3 regions of the Enterobacter sp. Li2LvB3 genome follow, and region 1 is predicted to be linked to each of the others. Evidence: predicted binding sites of a transcription regulator. Region 1 holds the regulator's gene; each other region holds the start of a gene.
What was found. The regulator LexA, encoded in region 1, represses DNA repair genes until DNA is damaged. The targets are predictions, from matches to a motif close to TNCTGTATGTACATACAGNA.
Positions count from the first base shown of each region.

Region 2: sbmC (DNA gyrase inhibitor SbmC) is a predicted target of LexA. The motif match lies at 3,951-3,970, and genes of this name have one in related genera.
Region 3: metR (HTH-type transcriptional regulator MetR) is a predicted target of LexA. The motif match lies at 6,113-6,132, and genes of this name have one in related genera.

Region 1 covers NZ_JBSICG010000019.1:69,850-77,577, reverse strand. Annotated here, with positions in the region: gene ubiA (4-hydroxybenzoate octaprenyltransferase) at 1-474, shown strand, start outside; gene plsB (glycerol-3-phosphate 1-O-acyltransferase PlsB) at 563-2,983, opposite strand; gene ACS603_RS16175 (diacylglycerol kinase) at 3,137-3,505, shown strand; gene lexA (transcriptional repressor LexA) at 3,614-4,222, shown strand; gene dinF (MATE family efflux transporter DinF) at 4,286-5,623, shown strand; gene ACS603_RS16160 (CsbD family protein) at 5,744-5,953, shown strand; gene zur (zinc uptake transcriptional repressor Zur) at 6,023-6,535, opposite strand; gene ACS603_RS16150 (cupin domain-containing protein) at 6,652-7,140, shown strand; gene ACS603_RS16145 (conjugal transfer protein TraF) at 7,311-7,728, shown strand, end outside.
Region 2 covers NZ_JBSICG010000001.1:96,622-104,349, reverse strand. Annotated here, with positions in the region: gene emmdR (multidrug efflux MATE transporter EmmdR) at 1-980, opposite strand, end outside; tRNA gene ACS603_RS00455 (tRNA-Asn) at 1,207-1,282, shown strand; gene ACS603_RS00450 (gamma-glutamylcyclotransferase family protein) at 1,421-1,756, shown strand; gene ACS603_RS00445 (DUF496 family protein) at 1,807-2,142, opposite strand; gene ACS603_RS00440 (FUSC family protein) at 2,311-3,369, opposite strand; gene sbmC (DNA gyrase inhibitor SbmC) at 3,462-3,935, opposite strand; gene dacD (serine-type D-Ala-D-Ala carboxypeptidase DacD) at 4,067-5,233, opposite strand; gene sbcB (exodeoxyribonuclease I) at 5,431-6,867, shown strand; gene ACS603_RS00420 (APC family permease) at 6,953-7,728, opposite strand, start outside.
Region 3 covers NZ_JBSICG010000024.1:24,735-32,462, reverse strand. Annotated here, with positions in the region: gene recQ (ATP-dependent DNA helicase RecQ) at 1-1,031, shown strand, start outside; gene rhtC (threonine export protein RhtC) at 1,093-1,713, shown strand; gene rhtB (homoserine/homoserine lactone efflux protein) at 1,710-2,330, opposite strand; gene pldB (lysophospholipase L2) at 2,440-3,432, shown strand; gene yigL (sugar/pyridoxal phosphate phosphatase YigL) at 3,458-4,258, shown strand; gene ACS603_RS18330 (carboxylate/amino acid/amine transporter) at 4,341-5,240, shown strand; gene metR (HTH-type transcriptional regulator MetR) at 5,128-6,081, opposite strand; gene metE (5-methyltetrahydropteroyltriglutamate--homocysteine S-methyltransferase) at 6,197-7,728, shown strand, end outside.

The sequences.
Region 1 (7,728 bases):
CCGTTTATGAAGCGCTATACCCATCTGCCGCAGGTGGTGCTGGGTGCTGCGTTTGGCTGGTCGATTCCGATGGCGTTTGCGGCGGTCAGCGAAACCGTACCGCTCAGCTGTTGGCTGATGTTCCTGGCTAATATCCTGTGGGCCGTGGCGTACGATACCCAGTATGCAATGGTCGACCGCGACGATGACCTGAAAATTGGGATCAAATCGACGGCAATCCTGTTTGGCCGCCAGGACAAGCTGATTATCGGGATTTTGCAGGTAGCGGTGCTGGCGCTGATGGTGGCGATTGGTCGCCTGAACGAGCTGAACTGGGAATTTTACTGGTCAGTGCTGGTTGCCGGGATGCTGTTTGTATATCAGCAAAAGCTGATCGCGAAGCGCGAGCGTGAAGCCTGCTTTAAAGCGTTCCTGAACAATAACTACGTGGGCCTGGTGCTGTTTTTAGGGCTGGCGATGAGTTATTTTTCATAATAAAAAAGCAGCCAGATGGCTGCTTTTTTATTTTCACCCTCTCCCTGTGGGAGAGGGCCGGGGTGAGGGCATCAGGCCGCGATTTACATCATTCGTCCTGCGTCGCGCTCTCAATCGTTAAACGCACATCAGACGTAATCAGATCAGCCAGCATCTGGTAAACCTTCAGCGTCTCTTCTGGCTCGGCATCGCCGGTATCACTGATAAACCCTTCATCACGCAGCGTCAGCACTAAAGAGCTGAATACCGCCTTGTCGAAGAATTCTGGCGCGTTAATGCCGTGCAGTACCGACAGGCGCTGTGCCAGCGTGCGGCTCTCTTTCTCAAGCGTGCCGCGGTTGATGGATGGGTTAGCACTCAACAACCAGAACGTAATGGCATAGCGTTGCAGGGTTTCACGCGCGCCAGCCGCCAGCAGTTGCAGGGTGCGGGAGCGAGATGGGTTGATATGCAGCTCGTCATTATTGACGGTGATAAGCCCCTGACGACGCAGCTCTTCGGTCAATTTATCCAGCTCTGCTGCCAGCTCGGTTTTACTCCAGCGCAGGAACAGCTCGGCTTTCAACATCGGATACAGCGCGTCGACATGACGCAGCAGGTCCTGACGAGAAATACGACGATGCTGGGTAATAATGGCGGCCATCAGCGAAGGCAGCATCAGCATATGCGCGATGTTGTTACGATAGTAAGTCATCAGCACCGCCTGCTCGCGCGGCAGAATGATGATGTCGCCAATCGTATCTTTCTCAACTTCGAACTTATTCATCTGCAAGGCATGATCGATAAGCTCGCTGGCGGTTGCGGCAGGCGCCGTCGAGTCCACTGAGTACGGAACATTCCGCATAATGTCCAGATAGCAATCGAGCTGCTCGGTAAGCTGTTCACGGGTCAGTGAACGCTGACGCGATGCCAGCAGCGCAGTACAGCACAGGTTCATGGCGTTGGCCGCACCTGCGTTGTTAATACGCACCATCAGCTCGGCGGCAATGCCGTTCACCGTTGGCGTCAGCCATGCAGGGCGTATCGCTTCGATAGGGTCGATAGACTCGCGCCATTCCGGGACATGGTGGTTAAGGTAGTTCATCAGCGGCATTGGCTCGCCGAAGTTCACGTAGCCCTGACCCAGATTACGCAGCTTGCTCAGACCGCGCAGCATCTGTGGCAGGCTCTCTTTCTCTTTAGTCGCACCGCGCAGCTCTTTGGCGTACGTTCCCACTTCCATCACGTGCTCGTAACCGATGTATATCGGCACCAGCGTAATTGGGCGGGTACCGCCGCGCAACATGGCCTGGATAGTCATCGACAGCGTGCCGGTTTTCGGATCAAGCAGGCGGCCAGTACGGGAACGCCCACCTTCCACGAAATACTCAACGGAATAACCACGGCTGAACAGCTCGCCCAGATATTCGCGGAATACGGTGGAATAGAGCTTATTACCTTTGAAGGTACGACGAATAAAGAAGGCACCAAGGCGGCGGAAAATCGGCCCTGCTGGCCAGAAGTTCAGGTTAATACCGGCCGCGATGTGCGGTGGCACCAGACCCTGATGATAAAGCACGTAGGAAAGCAGCAGGTAGTCCATGTGGCTGCGGTGGCAGGGCACATAGACAATTTCGTGGCCGTCATGTGCCAGCTGGCGCACGCGCTCGGCGTTGTGGACGTTGATCCCCTGATAGAGGCGGTTCCACGTAAAGCTCAGAATACGATCGGACAGGCGAATCATCTCGTAGGAGAAGTTCGCGGCGATCTCTTCCATCAATGCGATGGCGTTCTGCTGTGCTTTCTCATGCGAAATCTTCTTGCTGCGCGCTTCGTCTTCCACGGCGCGGGCAATGGCTTTAGACGCCAGCAATTTATTGAACAGGTCCTGACGCGCCGGGAGGCGCGGCCCTACGGCTGCAAGACGCTGGCGCGCAAAGTGCATACGTGCCACGCGAGCCAGTTTTTGCGCGATGATTTTATCCGTACCGTGTTCATCTGCCATACGGCGCAGCGACACAGAAGGAGAGAAACGCACGAAGCTATCGCGACCAAGCCAGGACACCGCGAAGAATTTCTGGATACCGTTGAGCATCCGCAGCGGTGGGTTTTCTTCCCCTTTTTCGCGACCTGGGCGACGACCAAACATCACCGATACCGGCACCATCTGCACATCCAAATCAGGATTGCTGCGGTGTAGATCGAGGTAGTCGTGGAACAGCTTGATGGACTCTTCTTTTGGCGTGTAATAGGTAAACACACGCGGCCCGCCGTGAATGAACACGTAGCGCGGCAGCAGAGTACCGTCGATCTCCAGTGGTTCAAGCGGATCGGGTAAATCATGCGCCAGACACTGGGCGCGGAGCGTGAGCAAGTCTGCCTTCGAGTTGTAAGGCAAAACATACATAATAGGGCGAGAGGTATCGAGCCCTAATTCCAGCGCGGGTTCTGCTGGGATAGACTTGCTTTTTACCAGAACGGTTAATGGTAAATTAAGTAATTTGTAGTAAATTCGTGGCCAGCCGGACATAAACGATGTAAAGCCTCTGGTTAATAATGCAATTGCGGCGCAAGGATAACAGAAAGCGCGCAAAATTTCTGTTGTTACCCGTCATACTTCAGGCGGCAGTAAACGCACTGCGTCTATAGTTACTGACGCTATTTCTAATAAAAGGTTCTTTTAATGGCCAATAATACCACTGGGTTAACCCGAATCATCAAAGCTGCCGGCTATTCATGGAAAGGTTTCCGTGCCGCGTGGATCAATGAAGCCGCTTTTCGTCAGGAAGGCGTTGCCGCAATCGTTGCGGTAATCATTGCCTGTTTCCTTGATGTTGATGCCATAACGCGCGTTCTTCTTATTGGTTCTGTGCTTCTGGTGATGATAGTGGAAATTCTCAATAGCGCTATTGAGGCGGTAGTTGATCGTATTGGCTCTGATTTCCATGAGCTCTCTGGTCGTGCAAAAGATATGGGGTCTGCCGCCGTGTTGCTGGCGATTATCACTGCGGTTATCACCTGGGTCACGCTGCTTTGGTCGCATTTCCGATGAGCCTCGAGGAATAATTAAGTCCCTGGTTTTTTGTGCAGTTTTTGGTTCCAAAATCACCTTTGACTGTATATACTCACAGCATAACTGTATATACACCCAGGGGGCGGAATGAAAGCGTTAACGACCAGGCAGCAAGAGGTGTTTGATCTCATCCGGGATCATATCGGCCAGACAGGAATGCCACCTACGCGTGCGGAAATCGCGCAGCGTCTGGGTTTCCGTTCTCCAAATGCTGCCGAGGAACACCTTAAAGCGCTGGCGCGTAAAGGCGTGATTGAGATTGTTTCTGGCGCTTCACGCGGCATCCGTCTGCTGGTAGAAGAAGAGACGGGCATTCCGCTGGTTGGCCGTGTCGCGGCAGGTGAACCTTTGCTCGCACAACAGCATATTGAAGGTCACTATCAGGTCGATCCTGGCATGTTCAAACCGAGTGCAGATTTCCTGCTGCGCGTTAGCGGCATGTCCATGAAAGATATCGGTATTCTCGATGGCGATCTGCTGGCGGTTCATAAGACTCAGGATGTGCGCAACGGCCAGGTGGTGGTGGCGCGTATTGATGACGAAGTTACCGTTAAGCGCCTGAAAAAACAGGGCAATACTGTGCAACTGCTGCCGGAAAACAGCGAATTCTCTCCAATCGTGGTGGATCTTCGCGAACATAACTTCTCCATTGAAGGTCTGGCGGTTGGCGTCATCCGCAACGGAGAATGGCTGTAATCTCCCCCTGACAGGCTACGGAGCCTCCGTAGCCTGATTCATTTCCCACTCCCGGTATTTTTCATGTCACTGCTGACTGCTTCCGATAAGGCATTGTGGCGTCTTGCACTGCCGATGATTTTTTCCAATATCACCGTTCCGCTGTTGGGGCTGGTCGATACGGCGGTTATTGGTCATCTGGATTCACCGGTGTATCTGGGTGGCGTGGCGATTGGCGCAACGGCAACCAGCTTCCTCTTTATGCTGCTGCTTTTTTTACGCATGAGCACCACCGGGTTAACGGCACAGGCGTTTGGCGCAAAAGATCCCCTGCGTCTGGCGCGTGCGCTGGTACAGCCGTTAATTCTGGCGCTGGGTGCGGGTGTACTTATCGTTCTGCTGCGTACACCACTGATTGAGCTGGCATTACACATTGTAGGTGGCAGTGAAGCGGTGCTGGAGCAGGCACGGCTTTTCCTTGATATTCGCTGGCTAAGCGCACCGGCATCTCTGGCGAATCTGGTTCTGCTGGGCTGGTTGCTGGGCGTTCAGTATGCCCGTGCTCCCGTTATCCTGCTGGTTGTCGGGAACGTCCTGAACATAGTGCTCGACCTCTGGCTGGTTATGGGGTTGCACATGAATGTGCAGGGCGCGGCGCTGGCAACGGCTATTGCCGAGTACGGCACGCTGATTATCGGGTTGTGGATGGTCTGGCGTGTTCTGGTTATGCGGGGCATAACACCTGCACTGCTGAAGGCTGCCTGGCGCGGCAATATCCGCAAGCTGCTGGCGCTTAACCGCGACATCATGCTGCGCTCGCTTTTGCTGCAACTGTGCTTTGGCACACTGACGGTCTTTGGCGCGCGGCTTGGCCCGGAAATCGTTGCTGTCAACGCGGTGTTAATGACGCTGCTGACCTTTACCGCCTATGCCCTCGACGGCTTTGCCTACGCGGTAGAAGCCCATTCCGGGCAAGCGTATGGCGCGCGCGAAAGCGGGCAATTACATGATGTCTGGCGTGCTGCATGTCGTCAGGCTGGGCTGGTGGCGCTGGCATTTGCACTCATCTACGCCTGCTTTGGTGAGTATATTGTTGCGCTGCTCACGTCATTACCTGCACTGCGTGAGCTGGCAAGCCACTACATCATCTGGCAGGTGATCTTACCGGTTGTGGGCGTCTGGTGTTATTTACTCGACGGGATGTTCATTGGCGCAACGCGTGGCGCGGAAATGCGTAACAGCATGGCGGTCGCGGCGGGTGGGTTTGGTTTAACGCTGCTCACGGTGCCGTATCTGGGGAATCATGGGTTATGGCTGGCCCTCGCGGTCTTTCTTCTTCTTCGTGGCCTTTCGCTGGCGTTTATCTGGCGTCGTCACTGGAAAAATAATACCTGGCTTTCATCTCGTCACGACATCTCCTGATGGTAAAAGATTCTGAATAAATTCCTGAGTGCCAGATGCTCAACTAAAATTGTTATCACGTCCAGCATGAAATGAAGGTTTTGGGCGGCCCTTTCACTCTTTAACGATGAGGACCTGATGATGAATAAAGACGAAATCAGCGGCAACTGGAAACAGTTCAAAGGTAAAGCGAAAGAGCAATGGGGTAAGCTGACAGATGACGATATGACGGTCATCGAAGGAAAGCGCGATCAGCTTGTCGGTAAAATTCAGGAACGCTATGGCTACGCCAAAGATCAGGCGGAGAAAGAAGTCGGCGACTGGGAAAAGCGTAACGACTATCGCTGGTAGACCGGTAATACCCGCAAGTACAAGGATGTACACCCTGAGGGCGGCCCTGAGCCGCCTTATCTTTTGCCGTTAGCGCGGTTTTTTCTTTACCAGAATGGAGTGGTCATGCTGGCACGCATCCTGATGGCTGCATGATTCGACCTCCACGCACGCAGAGCATAATCCGTGTGCTTCAATCACATTATGGCGCAGGGCGAAGCCCATTTTGGCTGCCAGCGTATGCATAATGTCTTCAACACCTTCTGCACACTCTTCTTTCACCACGCCGCAGCGGTCGCAGATAAACATGGCCGAGGTGTGGGTAGGCTGATCAAATAAATGGCACAGCACATAGCTGTTTGTTGATTCGACCTTGTGCACAAAGCCCTGCTCCAGCAGGAAATCCAGCGCGCGATAGACGGTAGGCGGCTTGGCCTGCGGCTCGCTTGCGCGCAGCAGGTCGAGTAAATCATACGCACTGATGGCGCCCTGTTGCAGGCTCATCAGACGCAATACTTCAAGGCGCTGTGGGGTCAGGCGCACATTGCGTTGCGCACAGAGCTTTTCAGCTTGCGCCAGCAGCTCTTTTGTGGACTTATCCATTTAGCACCTCGGCTGTATATGGGATGGAAAACCCTCACTTTATCATGTTCTGTTAAAAACACCGAGAACCGCCAGGTGTGCTATACCTGAGGCATTGAAATTCGGGGAAACACCTAATGAAAAGACCTGACTGTATTCGACACTGGCGCGATGTGGAAGGCGCGGATGATTCTACTTATCCCGACAGCACTGAGCGTTTTTCCATTGGCGCACCACTGGCCCGTAAACTTGGCCTGGGGCGAATTGGTATTCATCACGAACGCCTGCCGCCAGGGCGGCGTACGTCTTATCCCCATGCGGAAAGTGACGAAGAGGAGTTTATCTATGTACTGGAAGGCTATCCGGAAGCCTGGATAAATGGCTATCTGTGGAAGCTGGAGCCGGGTGATAGCGTGGGGTTTCCGGCCGGAACCGGGGTATGCCATACCTTTATCAACAATACGGATGAAGAGGTCCGGCTGCTGGTCGTTGGCGAGGCCAACAAAAAGCACAACCGCATCTATTATCCACTGAATCCGGTTTATGCCGCCACGCGTGAAGACCGGTGGGTAGACCATCCGCCGCAGTTTTTTGGCCCGCACGATGGAAAACCTGGGCGAAAATAATATCCTCTTCTATAAATATTGAAGGCCGTCACAAAATACAACAGGCCCGGTGGTGATTTAACTTAGGGAAATAGCGGGTCTTTTTGTACTTATTCACAGCAATAGTTCGTTCCTGTTTGGGTGATAACAGACAGGGGTTATTTCATAACAGACTATAAGACGAGCATACTGTGAAGAAACATTTTAAATTTTCGGTGGTTAGCATCGCTGTCTCCTTGTTTATGGCAAATCAGGCGGGAGCAGCCAATACCTGGACAGAAGCGCGTAGTGACGCGATGGGTGGCACGGGCGTAGCGGCAGGCAGCTATGGCAGCGGGGTGTTAATCAACCCGGCATTGCTGGCAAAGGCGAAACCTGACGATGACGTCACCCTTATTTTACCCTCCATTGGCGCGCAGATTTCTGATAAAGACAATCTGCGGGATAAGATTGATGACATCAGCGATGACGTGAACCGTTATCGCAGCACGCTGGATAGCATCAATCTTATCGACCTGTTAAATCCTCTTAGTCCTGCATCGCGGGAAGTTTCTTCTGCGGCAGGCGACCTGGCCGATCAACTGGATTCACTGAAAGGAAAAACTGCCA
Region 2 (7,728 bases), on a different contig from region 1:
AACTGGCGTTCAGCCTGCCCTACCTGCCCTTTTCCAAGCCGTTTGCCAGTGATAATTGTCGAAGCAGAGCCGAGGGCATTACCTGGCAGGTTGATGAGTGAGGCGATAGAGAAGGCAATAAAATTCCCCGCGATAACATCGGTCCCCATTCCTGCCACGAACATCTGCGTGAGCAGCTTACCGCCGTTAAACAACACCGATTCGATACTGGCCGGGATACCAATCCCCATGACTTCCCAGATAATGGCGAAATTGAGCGGTCGGAAATAGCTTTTCAGCGAGAGGCGGAGTGACGGCGTCATACCGGTCATCAGTACCCCAATAATGGCCGCCGCGCCGATATAACGCGAAATAGTCAGCCCAAGCCCTGCCCCGGCAAAACCCAGCCCGTTCCATGAGAACACACCGTAAATCAGAATACTGCTGATGATGATATTCAGGATGTTCATGCCGCCGTTAATCAGCAACGGAATTTTGGTATTCCCTGCCCCGCGTAACGCCCCGCTACCAATGAGTGCTATCGCCGCTGCCGGATAACTCAATACCGTCATTTCCAGATAGGTCAGCGCCAGCGCTTTCACTTCATCCGTTGCCTCGCCCGCCACAACGTCGATAATTTCTTTACCGAAATAGTGGATCACCGCCGCAAGAATGACGGAGAAGATGGTCATGATCATCAGCGACTGTCTGGCAGCCTCGCGAGCGCGTTTGGGATCCAGTTTTCCCAGACTGAACGCAACGACAACCGTTGTCCCCAGGTCAATCGCGGCAAAGAAAGACATCACCACCATGTTAAAACTGTCTGCCAGACCCACACCGGCCATTGCCTCTTTTCCAAGCCAGCTCACCAGGAAGGTGCTTAACACCCCCATCAGCAGGACGCAGGTATTCTCCAGAAAAATGGGAACAGCAAGAGGGGTAATTTCACGCCAGAAGAGAACACGATAACTTTTACGTTTTGCGTACCAGGGCGTGCGCATAATCGCCTGGCGTATGGGGGCGGTGACGTTCAAAATGGACCTTAGCGAGAAAGTTGAAACTCCATTTCAAATGATGATGGAGAAATGCTCATCCTGCAAAGTATTTTCCATAAAAATATGTTTGGAATTACAACAAACTGACGACAGATTCAGCAATTGAACATTTTTACCTAAGATCAGGTTTGACAAAACTTTTTTCGCCGCTAAGATAAGCCTCCACAACGATTCCTCTGTAGTTCAGTCGGTAGAACGGCGGACTGTTAATCCGTATGTCACTGGTTCGAGTCCAGTCAGAGGAGCCACATTCTGAAAAGCCTGCTTTTAAAGCAGGCTTTTTGCTTTTCAGCACCAGGCAATATGCCCCTCCTCCATCGAAGCTATTGCAGCCCCTGCTGTTCCCCCTTATGTTAAGCCATTCTCTTGTTCAATGGTGATGAAGCATGAACCCTTTGTTTGTCTACGGCACGCTGCAACCAGGCCACTCAAACGCGCATATTCTGGAAAACATCGGTGGCGAATGGCTGCCCGGTTACGTGAAAGGCACCTTTTACGCACGCGGATGGGGTGCAGCGGCCGATTTCCCGGGGATTGTCCTGGATGAACACGGCGCGCGCGTTGACGGCTATCTGTTTGTTTCCGACAACCTTGAAACGCACTGGCCGATGCTGGACGAATTTGAAGAGGGTTACGACCGGGTAGAAGTCAGTGTTACCACGCTTGAAGGCCAGCACGTTACGGCGTGGATTTATCAATTACAGCCGCGCGCCGCGAGTTAAAACAAAAAGGCTCTCTGTCACCAGAGAGCCTTTTTCACGTTCAGCAATGATTACTCGCTTTTTGCTTCACCGTTTTTGATTTCGCCCATCACTTTCAGCTTTTTGGAGATGTCGCGACGTTCTTTGGACAGCTCAGCATTTTTGATGATGTAGTCATCAACACGGTCTTCATAGTCGCTCTTCATGCTGGCGATAATGCCCTGAATAGCTTCAACGCTCATACCTGGCTTGATGTAATCGCTCAGGTTATCCAGCAGCAGAACACGTTTCTGGTTGTCACGGATCTTCTTCTCAACGTCCTGGATTTCACGCTGTAATTTGTTTTTGCGGCGGAACAGGCGGACGAATTCCAGAACATCCTGGAACGAAGGCTTGGTAGTTTCCATTTTTACACCCCTGATAATGTGAGATTCGGATTCGTTAAAGCAACCGTTGTAACAGTAACCTTACTGACAGCGGTCGCGAATGACAATGAGTATATCGTTTAACGCTATCATAACCCCAATTGCTGCTGAATCGAAGCAGCAGGCGTCACATAAGGCGATAGCTGCTTTTTATTTGCGCAGCGCCCGGCAGATCAGATGCGACAAAAGTTCAAGCTGGCGCGCCAGCTCCATGCTCAGCCAGACGTAGCCGTGGATCGGTGTTTCAGCCACATTGTCGCTCTGGCGTTCGTGAATAAGTTGCTTCAGCTCGGCAACAATTTCATTCAGACGTTCGCTGTTTGCCAGAATAGGCTGCGGATTCCCTTCATAGAGCGCGTGAGCAATGGTTAACAGCGTCTGTTGCGTCATCTGCTGCGTCTCTTTCAACGTGTGTGCGTTAAGCATCAGCAGATGGCTGGGGCGAGAAGCCCAGTGTGCGTTGATTTGCAATTCAAGCATACAGACAAGATTACGACTGACCGTCTGAATCGCTTCGAATACGGATTTCTGGATGTGGGTTTCTTTGCTGGCCGGGTTAATCAGCCCCCGCATCTTTACCACCTCATTGAGGATTTTTTGCAGATGCTTTTCAAGGCGCGGGCGCTCAACCAGGTTAGGGGAAAAACCGGTCTGATACACCCGGTTAAAAGCCATCACGTAGTTTGCCATCTGGATACGCCAGTGAAGGAAAGCACGCTGTGGCCAAATCCCGGTGAACAGCATCGCCAGCAGTGAGCCGAGAATAACATCCCCGCTTCGCCAGAGAGCGGTTGTCATATCACCTGCAGGCGCACCCACCACTACCGCAAGCGTGATACCAATTAGCAGTGCCTGATACGGTTTTTTCCCAAGCGCCAGCCAGCCGCAAAGGAACATAGCGCCGGCGCACCACGCCAGCATGACCGGAAACGAGATGAGTTCCAGTTTCAGGGCAATGAGCCCCAGTGCAGAGCCTAAAACAGTGCCACCGATACGCTCAAAAGCCCGTGGGACGACATTTCCCCAGAACGAGATTGGTCCCATGATGACCACCAGCGTGATCAGCGGCCACGTTCCTTCCGGGACATTCAGCAAGCGTACCAGTACAAAAGTCAGTACAAAGGCCAGCGCTATGCGGCAGCCATGCACAACGCGATAGTGTTGGTACAACCGAATTTCAAACGGCGTTAATGATTTGTCGGGACGCACACCCGCTCTCCAGCAGCTCGGCAAACCACAATTGTACTGTGTTTTCAGCCGGGCGGATCACACCCGGCTGAAAAACCCTGCTTTTACCAGGATTAACCCGCTTTGTGCTCAACGGCGACGTACATTTCAATGTCCCAGTAGCCGTCTGCATTGCCATCGTTCAGGTAGCGTTCAAAACAGGGTTTAGGGGCACACTGATAGTGGTGGTCCTGCAAAAGAGAGTTGAAGAATTGATACCAGGGCGTCGCAAAATCAAAATTCTCGACCCTGGCAGTGGCGACAGCGTAGTCGCCAGCAGCAATTTCGGTCATCATCACCCCTTCACTGTTCTCGGGAATGACAAAATCTTCCGGCACCGTTACCGCCGTGTCACAGCGCAGTTTTTCTGCCGGTACTACATCCGGGTTATCGTAGTAAACAGCAACCCATTCCAGCGGCTGAATCTGACGCCCGTCAACCCACATGACCAGTTGTTCAAAGCCCTGTTTGACCGTTTTTTCCCACGGCCCGACCAGGTGAAAGCCTGCGATTTTACGTTTCTGTTGCTGCCTGATGCTGTAGTCCATGCTGCCTCCGTTTATTACTGTATATTTATACACTATAAATCAGATTTTCTATGAACAACAAATGAGGAGTGTTTATTATGTGAGCAGACTCGCATCCCTGCCAGTCTGCTGAAAGCGGTAAACTTACGCGGTTAGATTTTGTGGTGCAGATAGTCGCCGAGACGCGAGAATAAGCCACCTTTATCAACGCGTTCCAGCGTTACCAGCGGCCAGTGCGCCACAACCTTATCCCGGTCGTAGAGCTGAATTTCCCCTACTCGCTGATGCGCAGCTATCGGCGCTTCCAGCTCTTTTTTATCCAGCACATATTTCGCTTTGATGTTTGGTACTTCCGCTTTTGGCAGTGCCAGCCAGAAATCCTGATCCGTGCCGAGCGTTACCTGCTCTCTATCACCGTACCAGATACGCTCTGTGCCCACTTTTTTACCCTTATGCAGGATCTGCACCGTATCGAAATTCTGTTGCCCCCAGTGCAGCAACTTACGTGCCTGATCTTCACGGCCTTTCGGACTATCAGCCCCCATCACCACCGCAATTAAGCGGCGCTGACCGTCTACGGCAGAGGCAATCAGGTTAAAGCCTGCCCCGGATGTATGTCCTGTTTTCAGCCCGTCCACGTTCATGGTTTTATCCCACAGCAGGCCGTTACGGTTCTGCTGGGTGATCCCATTCCAGGTCAGGCTCTTTTCGCTATACATATGGTAAAAATCAGGCTCGCCGTGAATGATTGCCCGGGACAGAACTGCCAGGTCATAGGCGGAGCTGTGCTGCCCCGACGCATCCAGGCCATGAACCGTTTCGAAGTGCGTATCGCGCAGATTCAGCTTTTGCACATAGTCATTCATCATGTTGACGAACTGCGGCTGGCCGCCCGCCACATGGTCTGCCAGTGCCACACAGGCGTCGTTACCGGAATCGACAATCAGGCCTCTGCTCAGGTCACGGACGGACACCCGATCGCCAGGTTTCAGGAACATCAGGGATGAACCATCAAACACCGGGTTCCCTTTCGCCCACGCATCGCGGCCCACGGTGACGATATCGTCCGGGGTGATGCGGTGACTATCAATTGCGCGATCGACAACATATCCCGTCATCAGCTTTGTCAGGCTCGCCGGATTGCGTTGCTGGTGTTCGTTGCCCGCCGTTAAAATTTGACCAGTGGTGTAATCCATCAGTACCCAGGATCCTGCCTGGATAGCGGGTGGCTGCGGTGAAAAATCAAGCGGTTCGGCAGCCAGCGCAGATGAGATACTCGAAGCAAGTAAAGAAACAGCAATAAACAGACGGCGTTTCAACGGTATATCCTCAGGTCATTAAAAATCGTTGACCTTTTTACGGGACTTCTGATGTCGTTACCTGCCTTAATTGCAAAAAAATGTGACAGACAACATGTTTTACCTGAAGCCATCTCGCAAATTTCACGCCAGAGGGCGCTTTTTATTCGGTCTGTACATCACGATCGTTTACCATAGTGACGTCAATTTTTAACAGGATGGTATTACTGGTGTCTGACTCTGCCGCGCGCCCAACATTTTTATTCCACGATTACGAAACCTTTGGTACCCACCCGGCGCTGGACAGGCCATCCCAGTTTGCCGCCATCCGTACCGATGAAGATTTCAATATCATTGGCGAGCCGGAAGTCTTTTACTGCAAGCCCGCTGATGACTACCTGCCGCAGCCAGGTGCTGTCATGGTGACCGGCATTACGCCGCAGGAAGCTCGAGATAAAGGGGTTAACGAGGCTGACTTCGCTCGCCGTATCCACGCTCTGTTTACCGTCCCGAATACCTGTGTGGTGGGTTACAACAACATCCGCTTTGATGATGAAGTGACGCGCAACATCTTCTACCGTAATTTTTACGATCCGTACGCCTGGAGCTGGCAGAACCGTAATTCACGCTGGGATTTGCTCGACATCATGCGCGCCTGCTATGCGCTGCGCCCGGAGGGTATCAACTGGCCGGAAAACGACGATGGCTTGCCGAGTTTCAGACTGGAACACCTCACCCGCGCCAATGGCATTGAACACAGCAATGCCCACGATGCGATGGCGGATGTTTACGCCACTATCGCCATGGCAAAACTGGTGAAGGCCGCACAGCCGCGCCTGTTTGAGTATCTGTTAAGCCATCGCAGCAAGCACAAGCTCACCACGCTGATTGATGTCCCGCAGATGAAACCGCTGGTACATATTTCCGGGATGTTTGGTGCCTGGCGCGGGAATACCAGCTGGATTGCCCCTCTGGCCTGGCACCCTGACAATCGCAATGCCGTGATTATGGTCGATCTGGCCGGTGACATTTCGCCACTACTGGAGCTCGACAGCGATACACTGCGCGAGCGACTGTATACCCCAAAAAATGAACTGGGCGACCTGCCCGCGGTTCCGGTCAAACTGGTGCATATCAACAAATGTCCGGTACTGGCGCAGGCCAACACGCTGCGCCCGGAAGATGCTGAGCGCCTCGGAATCAATCGCCAGCACTGCCTGGATAACCTCAAAGTGTTGCGTGAAAACCCAGAGGTGCGTGAAAAAGTCGTCGCCATTTTTGCTGAAGCAGAGCCGTTTGTGGCATCTGATAATGTCGATGCGCAACTGTATAACGGCTTTTTCAGTGATGCCGACCGCACCGCCATGAATATCGTCCTGAATACCGAACCGCGTAACTTACCGGCACTGGATATCACCTTCGCTGACAAGCGCATTGAGAAGCTGATGTTTAATTACCGGGCACGTAACTATCCCGGTACGCTGGATGAGGTGGAGCAAGAACGCTGGCTCCAGCATCGCCGTAACGTCTTTACACCAGAGTACCTTCAGCAATACGCCCAGGAGCTTGAGTCGTTATATAACCAGTACGAAGGCGATGCCGAAAAGCAGGCGCTATTAAAAGCCCTGTTCCAGTACGCACAAGAGATAGTCTGAGTTACGGGTATAAAAAAGCCGGAGGCGATGTCTCCGGCTTTTTTTTTGCCCGCTGGCGCGGGCCTAAGGATTTGCTGGCAAGTCGTTATGCAACGTCTTCGTACTGAGGAACCGGGTTGCGGAAACTCTTGGTTACGCAAGCCAGATAAATCAGACCAATACCGCCCCAGATCAGACCCAGAACCATTGAACTTTCTTCCAGGTTAATCCACAGCGCGCCAACGGTCAGCGCACCACATACCGGCAGGAACAGGTAGTTGAAGTGGTCTTTCAGCGTTTTGTTACGCTTCTCACGGATCCAGAACTGAGAGATCACGGAGAGGTTCACGAAGGTAAATGCCACCAGCGCACCGAAGTTAATCAGCGCCGTTGCGGTTACCAGGTCAAAGTTGATGGCCAGCAGAGCGATGGCACCAACAAGCAGCACGTTCCACGCCGGAGTACGCCATTTCGGATGAACGTAGCCGAAGAAACGGGTTGGGAACACACCGTCACGACCCATCACGTACATCAGACGAGAAACACCTGCGTGCGCCGCCATACCGGATGCCAGAACGGTTACGCTTGAGAAGATCAGCACGCCCCACTGGAAAGTCTTGCCTGCAACATACAGCATGATTTCAGGCTGTGACGCATCCGGATCTTTAAAGCGAGAGATATCCGGGAAGTACAGTTGCAGGAAGTAAGAAGCACCAATGAAGATGATGCCGCCAATCAGCGCAGTCAGGAAGATGGCGCGAGGGATCACACGCTCGGCATCTTTCGTCTCTTCAGACAGAGAAGAGATACCGTCGAAGCCCAGGAACGAGAAGCACAGGATAGTCGCACCAGTAATCATCGGCACAACGTGCGCACCTTCAG
Region 3 (7,728 bases), on a different contig from region 1:
ATGCCGGGTTAGAAAACCACATCCGCGCCGACGTGCAGGAGAAATTCCAGCGCGATGACCTGCAAATCGTGGTCGCCACGGTAGCATTCGGGATGGGGATTAATAAACCCAACGTGCGCTTTGTGGTGCACTTCGACATCCCGCGTAATATCGAATCCTACTACCAGGAAACTGGCCGTGCCGGGCGTGATGGCCTGCCAGCAGAAGCCATGCTGTTCTACGATCCGGCGGATATGGCCTGGCTGCGCCGCTGCCTGGAAGAGAAACCGCAGGGTCAGTTGCAGGATATCGAGCGCCACAAGCTCAACGCGATGGGGGCCTTTGCTGAAGCGCAAACCTGTCGTCGTCTGGTGCTGCTCAACTATTTTGGTGAAGGCCGTCAGGAGTCCTGCGGTAACTGCGATATCTGCCTTGATCCGCCAAAGCAGTACGATGGCCTGATGGATGCGCGTAAGGCGCTCTCGACTATCTATCGCGTTAATCAGCGCTTCGGGATGGGCTACGTGGTGGAAGTGCTGCGTGGCGCGAACAACCAGCGCATTCGCGATATGGGCCATGACAAGCTGCCCGTTTACGGTATCGGCAAAGAGCAGAGCCACGAGCACTGGGTCAGTATTATCCGCCAGCTTATTCATCTGGGGTTTGCCACCCAGAATATTGCCCAGCACTCTGCGCTTCAGCTTACCGAAGCGGCGCGTCCGGTGCTGCGCGGTGATATCGAACTGAAGCTCGCCGTTCCGCGCGTTATCGCGCTCAAGCCGCGGGTGATGCAGAAATCCTACGGCGGCAACTATGACCGCAAGCTGTTTGCCAAACTGCGCAAGCTGCGTAAAGCCATCGCGGATGAAGAGAATATCCCACCGTACGTGGTCTTCAACGACGCGACGTTGATTGAGATGGCCGAACAAATGCCGCTGAGCGCCAGCGAGATGCTCAGCGTCAACGGCGTTGGCACACGTAAGCTCGAGCGCTTTGGTAAGGAGTTTATGGCGCTTATCCGCTCTCACGCCGACGGTGATGATGAGGAGTAGTCAGCCGGGCTAAAAAGTGCCAGGATGGTGACACACTGAATTATTTCCCCGCGAGTTAATTATGTTAATGCTATTTCTCACCGTGGCGTTAGTGCACATCGTTGCGCTGATGAGCCCGGGCCCTGACTTTTTCTTCGTGTCACAAACAGCCGTCAGCCGCTCCCGCAAAGAGGCGATGATGGGTGTGCTCGGTATTACCATGGGCGTTATGATCTGGGCGGCGGTGGCGCTGCTGGGCCTGAACTTGATCCTCGCGAAAATGGCCTGGCTGCATAACATCATTATGGTCGGTGGTGGCCTGTATCTGTGCTGGATGGGTTATCAGATGCTGCGCGGGGCGCTGAAGAAAGAAGAGAAAAAACCGGAAGAGCCAAAAGTCGAGCTGGCAACCGGTGGCCGCAGCTTTGTGAAAGGGCTGCTGACGAATCTGGCAAACCCGAAAGCAATTATCTATTTCGGCTCCGTGTTCTCCCTGTTTGTGGGAGATAGCGTGGGCGCAGGTGCACGTTGGGGTATCTTCCTGCTGATCGTCGTTGAGACGTTCGCCTGGTTTACTATCGTTGCGAGCCTGTTCGCCTTACCGGCGATGCGCCGTGGGTATCAGCGCGTTGCGAAGTGGATAGACGGATTTGCCGGTGCGTTGTTCACCGGCTTCGGCATTCATCTCATCATTTCTCGCTAAGCATGACGCGCTGACGCAAGCAGCGCGCCAACCAGCATAAACAGCGAACCAAACACTTTATTCAGGGCCTTCATTTGCTTAGGCCCTTTAATCCACGCCGCAATCCGCTGCGCCAGCGTCGCGTAACCAATCATCACAATGATATCGACAATGATGGTGGTCGCTCCGAGCACCACGTACTGCATCACCTGCGGCTGGTGCGGCACGATAAACTGCGGGAACAGGGCTGCAAGGAAGACGATACTTTTCGGGTTCGTCAGGTTCACAAACACTGCGCGCTTAAACAGACGTCCACGCGTTTGCGCTTGCGCAAGGGTGTTCAGGTTGATGGAGCCTGCCGCGCGCCACTGCTGAATACCGAGCCAAATCAGGTACGCCGCACCGGCCCATTTCAGCACTTCGAACGCCAGCACCGAGCGGGAAAACAGTGTCCCCAGGCCGATACCGACCAGCACGATGTGAATGCCCAGCCCGGTCTGCAAACCGGCAATGGATGCCGCCGCACCACGATAGCCGTGGTTGATCGAAGTGGTCATGGTGTTAATCGCGCCAGAGCCTGGTGAAAGGCTGAGGATGATGGATGTCAGCAGGTAAGCGAACCACCACTCGAAGGTCATTTGAAACTCCCGAATCGTCTGTTTTTATGCCACAATACGCTATTGTTGAGTCATTTTGTGACCTGTCACGAAAAAACGATATTCCTTGGCTTACAGGGGTGGAAACCCGATGTTTCAGCAGAAAAAGGATTGGGAAACTCGAGAAAACGCATTTGCTGCTTTCTCTATGGGCCCACTTACCAACTTCTGGCGTCAGCGTGAAGAGGCCGGATTTACCGGAGTGGGCAATGTTCCTGTACGCTTTGTTCGTTTTCGGGCTGAAAAAAACGATCGTGTCATTGTGGTTTGCCCTGGTCGCATAGAGAGTTACGTCAAATATGCCGAACTGGCGTATGACCTGTTCCACAGTGGTTTTGACGTGCTGATTATTGACCATCGCGGGCAGGGGCTTTCCGGGCGAATGCTGTCGGACACCCACCGTGGTCACGTAGATAATTTCAGTGATTATGTCGACGACCTTGCGGCATTCTGGCAGCAGGAAGTGCAGCCCGGCCCCTGGCGGAAACGCTATATTCTCGCGCATTCAATGGGTGGTGCCATTGCCACGCTGTTCTTGCAGCGCCATTCGCATCAATGTGATGCCATTGCGCTCAGCGCGCCCATGTTTGGCATCGTGATGCGTTTTCCTGACTGGATGGTACGACATATTCTCGACTGGGCTGAGGGCCATCAGCGTATTCGGGAAGGTTATGCTATCGGAACAGGACGCTGGCGCGCGCTGCCGTATGCCATGAACGTGCTGACCCACAGTCGACAGCGATACCGTCGTAACCTGCGTTTTTATGCCGATGAACCGCGTTTACGCGTTGGCGGCCCCACCTATCACTGGGTGCGGGAAGGCATTCTTGCCGGTGAGCAGGCGCTGGCGGGTGCTGGTGATGACAGCACGCCGACATTACTGCTTCAGGCGGAAGAAGAGCGTGTGGTTGATAACCGTATGCATGACCGCTTTTGTGAACTGCGTGCCGCCGCTGGTCACCCTTGTGAAGGGGGTAAACCGTGGGTCATAAACGGTGCGTACCATGAGATCCTTTTCGAAAAGGACACCATGCGCTCAGTCGCGCTCAACGCCATTGTCGAATTTTTCGACAGGCATAACTGATTTTCTATTGAGGTTAAATTTCCCTATGTACCAGGTTGTTGCATCTGACTTAGATGGCACGCTGCTTTCCCCCGATCACACCTTATCGCCTTTTGCGAAAGAAACCCTGAAGCTCCTGACTGCCCGTGGCGTGAACTTCGTGTTTGCCACCGGTCGCCACCACGTGGACGTGGGGCAGATCCGCGATAACCTGGGCATCAAAGCCTACATGATCACCTCCAACGGTGCGCGCGTACACGACACCGATGGCAACCTGATTTTCACGCATAACCTTGACCGGGATATCGCCACCGATCTGTTCGGCGTGGAGCACAACAACCCGGACATCGTGACCAACGTGTATCGCGATGATGAGTGGTTTATGAACCGCCATCGCCCGGACGAAATGCGTTTCTTCAAAGAGGCCGTGTTCAACTACACCCTGTATGAGCCAGGCCTGCTGGAGCCGGAAGGGATCAGCAAGGTGTTCTTCACCTGTGAAAGCCACGAAGAGCTGCTCCCGCTGGAGCAGGCGATCAACGCCCGCTGGGGTGACCGTGTTAACGTCAGCTTCTCTACGCTGACCTGCCTGGAAGTGATGGCCGGTGGCGTCTCGAAAGGTCACGCGCTGGAAGCGGTGGCACAACGTATGGGCTTTGAACTGAAAGACTGCATCGCCTTCGGCGACGGCATGAACGATGCGGAAATGCTCTCGATGGCGGGTAAAGGCTGCATCATGGAGAACGCGCACCAGCGTCTGAAGGATCTGCACCCGGAACTGGAAGTGATCGGTTCTAATGCCGACAACGCCGTGCCGAATTATCTGCGCAAGCTGTTCCTTGAATAATCTTCATTTGGTTGTTTATTGCTCAGTTGTCAACTAAAGAGTTCGCTACAATGCCTGTCCTTCTTTCAGAGAGACAAGCATTGTGGCGCTACTCATTATCACCACTATTCTGTGGGCCTTCTCCTTTAGCCTGATTGGCGAATACCTTGCGGGTTCGGTGGACAGTTACTTCTCAGTGCTGATGCGCGTGGGGCTGGCGGCGCTGGTATTCCTGCCGTTTCTGCGTACGCGTGGCCAATCGCTGAAAACCATTCTGCTGTACATGCTGGTGGGGGCAATGCAGCTCGGTATCATGTATCTGTTCAGCTTCCGCGCTTACGTTTACCTGTCGGTATCCGAATTCCTGCTGTTTACCGTGTTCACACCGCTCTATATCACGCTGATTTACGATCTGCTGAGTAAGCGTCGCCTGCGTTGGGGCTATGCGCTGAGCGCGCTGCTGGCGGTTGTCGGTGCGGCGATCATTCGCTACGACAAAGTGAGCGACCACTTCTGGACCGGTCTGATGTTTGTGCAGCTGGCCAACATCAGTTTCGCCATTGGCATGGTGGGTTACAAACGCCTGATGGAAACCCGTCCGATGCCGCAGCATAACGCCTTTGCCTGGTTTTATATGGGGGCGGCTATTGTTGCCGTGGCGGCGTGGTTTATGCTCGGCAACCCGCAAAAGCTACCGACCACTTCCGTGCAGTGGGGCGTTCTGGTCTGGCTGGGCGTGGTGGCCTCAGGGCTGGGATACTTCATGTGGAATTACGGCGCTACGCAGGTAGACGCCGGTACGCTGGGGATCATGAACAACGTGCATGTGCCTGCGGGTTTGCTGGTCAACCTGGCTATCTGGCAGGAGCAACCGCACTGGCCGAGCTTTATTATTGGGGGAACGGTGATCCTGGCTTCGCTGTGGGTACATCGCCGTTGGGTCGCTCCGCGCTCCGCACAAACGGAAGATGGTCGCACGCGTGGTTCCGCGCTGAACGAATAAACGCTTCTGTAATCGGTTGACGTTGCTCGCCATCGCGCACGGCAGCGTACAGCCGGCTCCACAGTCCTTCACCCAGGGTTTTGGTCACCACCAGGCCCTGGCGTTCAAAACTCTCCACTACCCAGTGCGGCAGTGCCGCAAGACCCATTCTGGCGGCAACCATCTGAATTAACAGCAAGGTGTTATCCACGCTTTTCAGCTGCGGGTTAATGCCTGCAGGTTGCAGGAAGTGACGCCAGATATCCAGGCGACTGCGTTGTACCGGGTAAATCAGCAGCGTTTCCGTGGCCAGATCTTCCGGCGTGATGCGTGTTTTAGCGGCCAGCGGATGATCCGGTGCCAGCACCAGGCGCACTTCATAATCAAACATTGGCGAGTAGTGCAGGCCGCTGCGCGGAAGGATGTCTGAGGTCATGACCAGATCCAGCTCGCCCTGCTGGAGCGAGGGCTGTGGGTCAAATGTCACGCCGGATTTAAAGTCCATCTCCACCTGCGGCCACTTCTGGCGGAAGTTCTCAAGCGCGGGGGTCAGCCACTGTATACAGCTATGACACTCAATGGCGATGCGCAATTTTGTCTGCTGCGGTTCGTTGCAGGACTGCAACGCGCTGGCAATTTGCGGCAGCACCTGATTTGCCAGTTGCAGCAAAATCTCACCCTGCGGGGTAAAGCGCAGCGGCTGACTCTTACGCACAAAAAGACGGAAACCGAGGCGTTGTTCCAGATCGCTGAACTGGTGTGAAAGGGCAGACTGGGTCTGGTGCAGCGTGGCCGCAGCCGCTGCGAGAGAACCGCAGTTCCGCAACGCTTGTAGCGTTTTCAGGTGTTTTATCTCGATCATGAAAGTCCTTCACTTCGGCATGAACATTTTGCGCTTGAGGAATATACAGTACCTGCCAATTATAGAAGTGTAAACATCTGGACGTCTAAATAACGAATTTCATAAGGGGTACACCATGACAATCCGCAATCACACACTCGGTTTCCCTCGCGTTGGTCTGCGTCGCGAACTGAAAAAAGCGCAAGAAAGCTACTGGGCAGGAAACTCCACCCGTGAAGAGCTGCTGGCCGTGGGCCGCGAGCTGCGCGCCCGTCACTGGGATCAGCAAAAACAGGCGGGCATTGACCTGCTGCCGGTGGGCGATTTCGCCTGGTACGACCATGTTCTGACTACCAGCCTGCTGCTTGGCAACGTGCCGGCTCGTCATCAGAACAACGATGGATCGGTCGATCTCGACACCCTGTTCCGTATCGGCCGTGGCCGTGCGCCGAGCGGTGAGCCCGCTGCAGCAGCAGAAATGACCAAGTGGTTCAACACGAACTACCACTACATGGTGCCGGAATTTGTCAAAGGCCAGCAGTTCAAACTGACCTGGACGCAGCTGCTGGATGAAGTGGACGAAGCGCTGGCGCTGGGCCACAAGGTGAAGCCTGTGCTGCTTGGCCCGGTCACCTACCTGTGGTTGGGTAAAGTGAAGGGCGAGCAGTTTGACCGCCTGAGCCTGCTGAACGATATCCTGCCGGTATACCAGCAGGTGCTGGCGGAGCTGGCAAAACGCGGTATCGAGTGGGTGCAAATCGACGAACCTGCGCTGGTACTGGAGCTGCCGCCGGAGTGGCTGAACGCCTTTAAACCCGCGTATGACGCGCTCACAGGCCAGGTGAAGCTGCTGCTGACCACCTATTTTGAAGGGGTCACCCCGAATCTCGATACCATTACCGCGCTGCCGGTACAGGGCCTGCACGTTGACCTGGTCCACGGTAAAGATGATGTGGCGGAGCTGCACAAACGTCTGCCTGCTGACTGGCTGCTTTCTGCTGGTCTGGTGAATGGCCGTAACGTCTGGCGTGCTGATTTGACAGAAAAGTATGCCCAGATTAGTGCGATTGTCGGTAAACGTGATCTGTGGGTGGCCTCTTCCTGTTCGCTGCTGCACAGCCCAATTGACCTGAGTGTTGAAACGCGTCTGGATGCCGAAGTGAAGAGCTGGTTTGCGTTCGCCCTGCAAAAATGTGAAGAGCTGGCGCTGCTGCGTGATGCGCTGAACAGCGGTGACACGGCCGCCATTACCGAATGGAGTGCTCCAATTCAGGCGCGTCGCCACTCGACTCGCGTACATAACGCGGCTGTGGAAAAACGTCTGGCCGCCATCACCGCCCAGGACAGCCAGCGCCAGAGCGCTTATGAAGTGCGTGCCGAAGCCCAGCGCGCCCGTTTTAACCTGCCAGCCTGGCCGACAACCACCATCGGTTCATTCCCGCAGACCACTGAAATTCGCGGCCTGCGTCTGGACTTCAAAAAGGGCAACCTGGATGCGAACAACTACCGCACCGGCATTGCCGAACACATCAAACAGGCGATTGTGGAGCAAGAGCGTTTAGGACTGGACGTGCTGGTCCACGGTGAAGCCGAGCGCAACGACATGGTGGAATATTTTGGTGAACACCTGGACGGTTTCGTCTTTACCCAGAACGGCTGGGTGCAGAG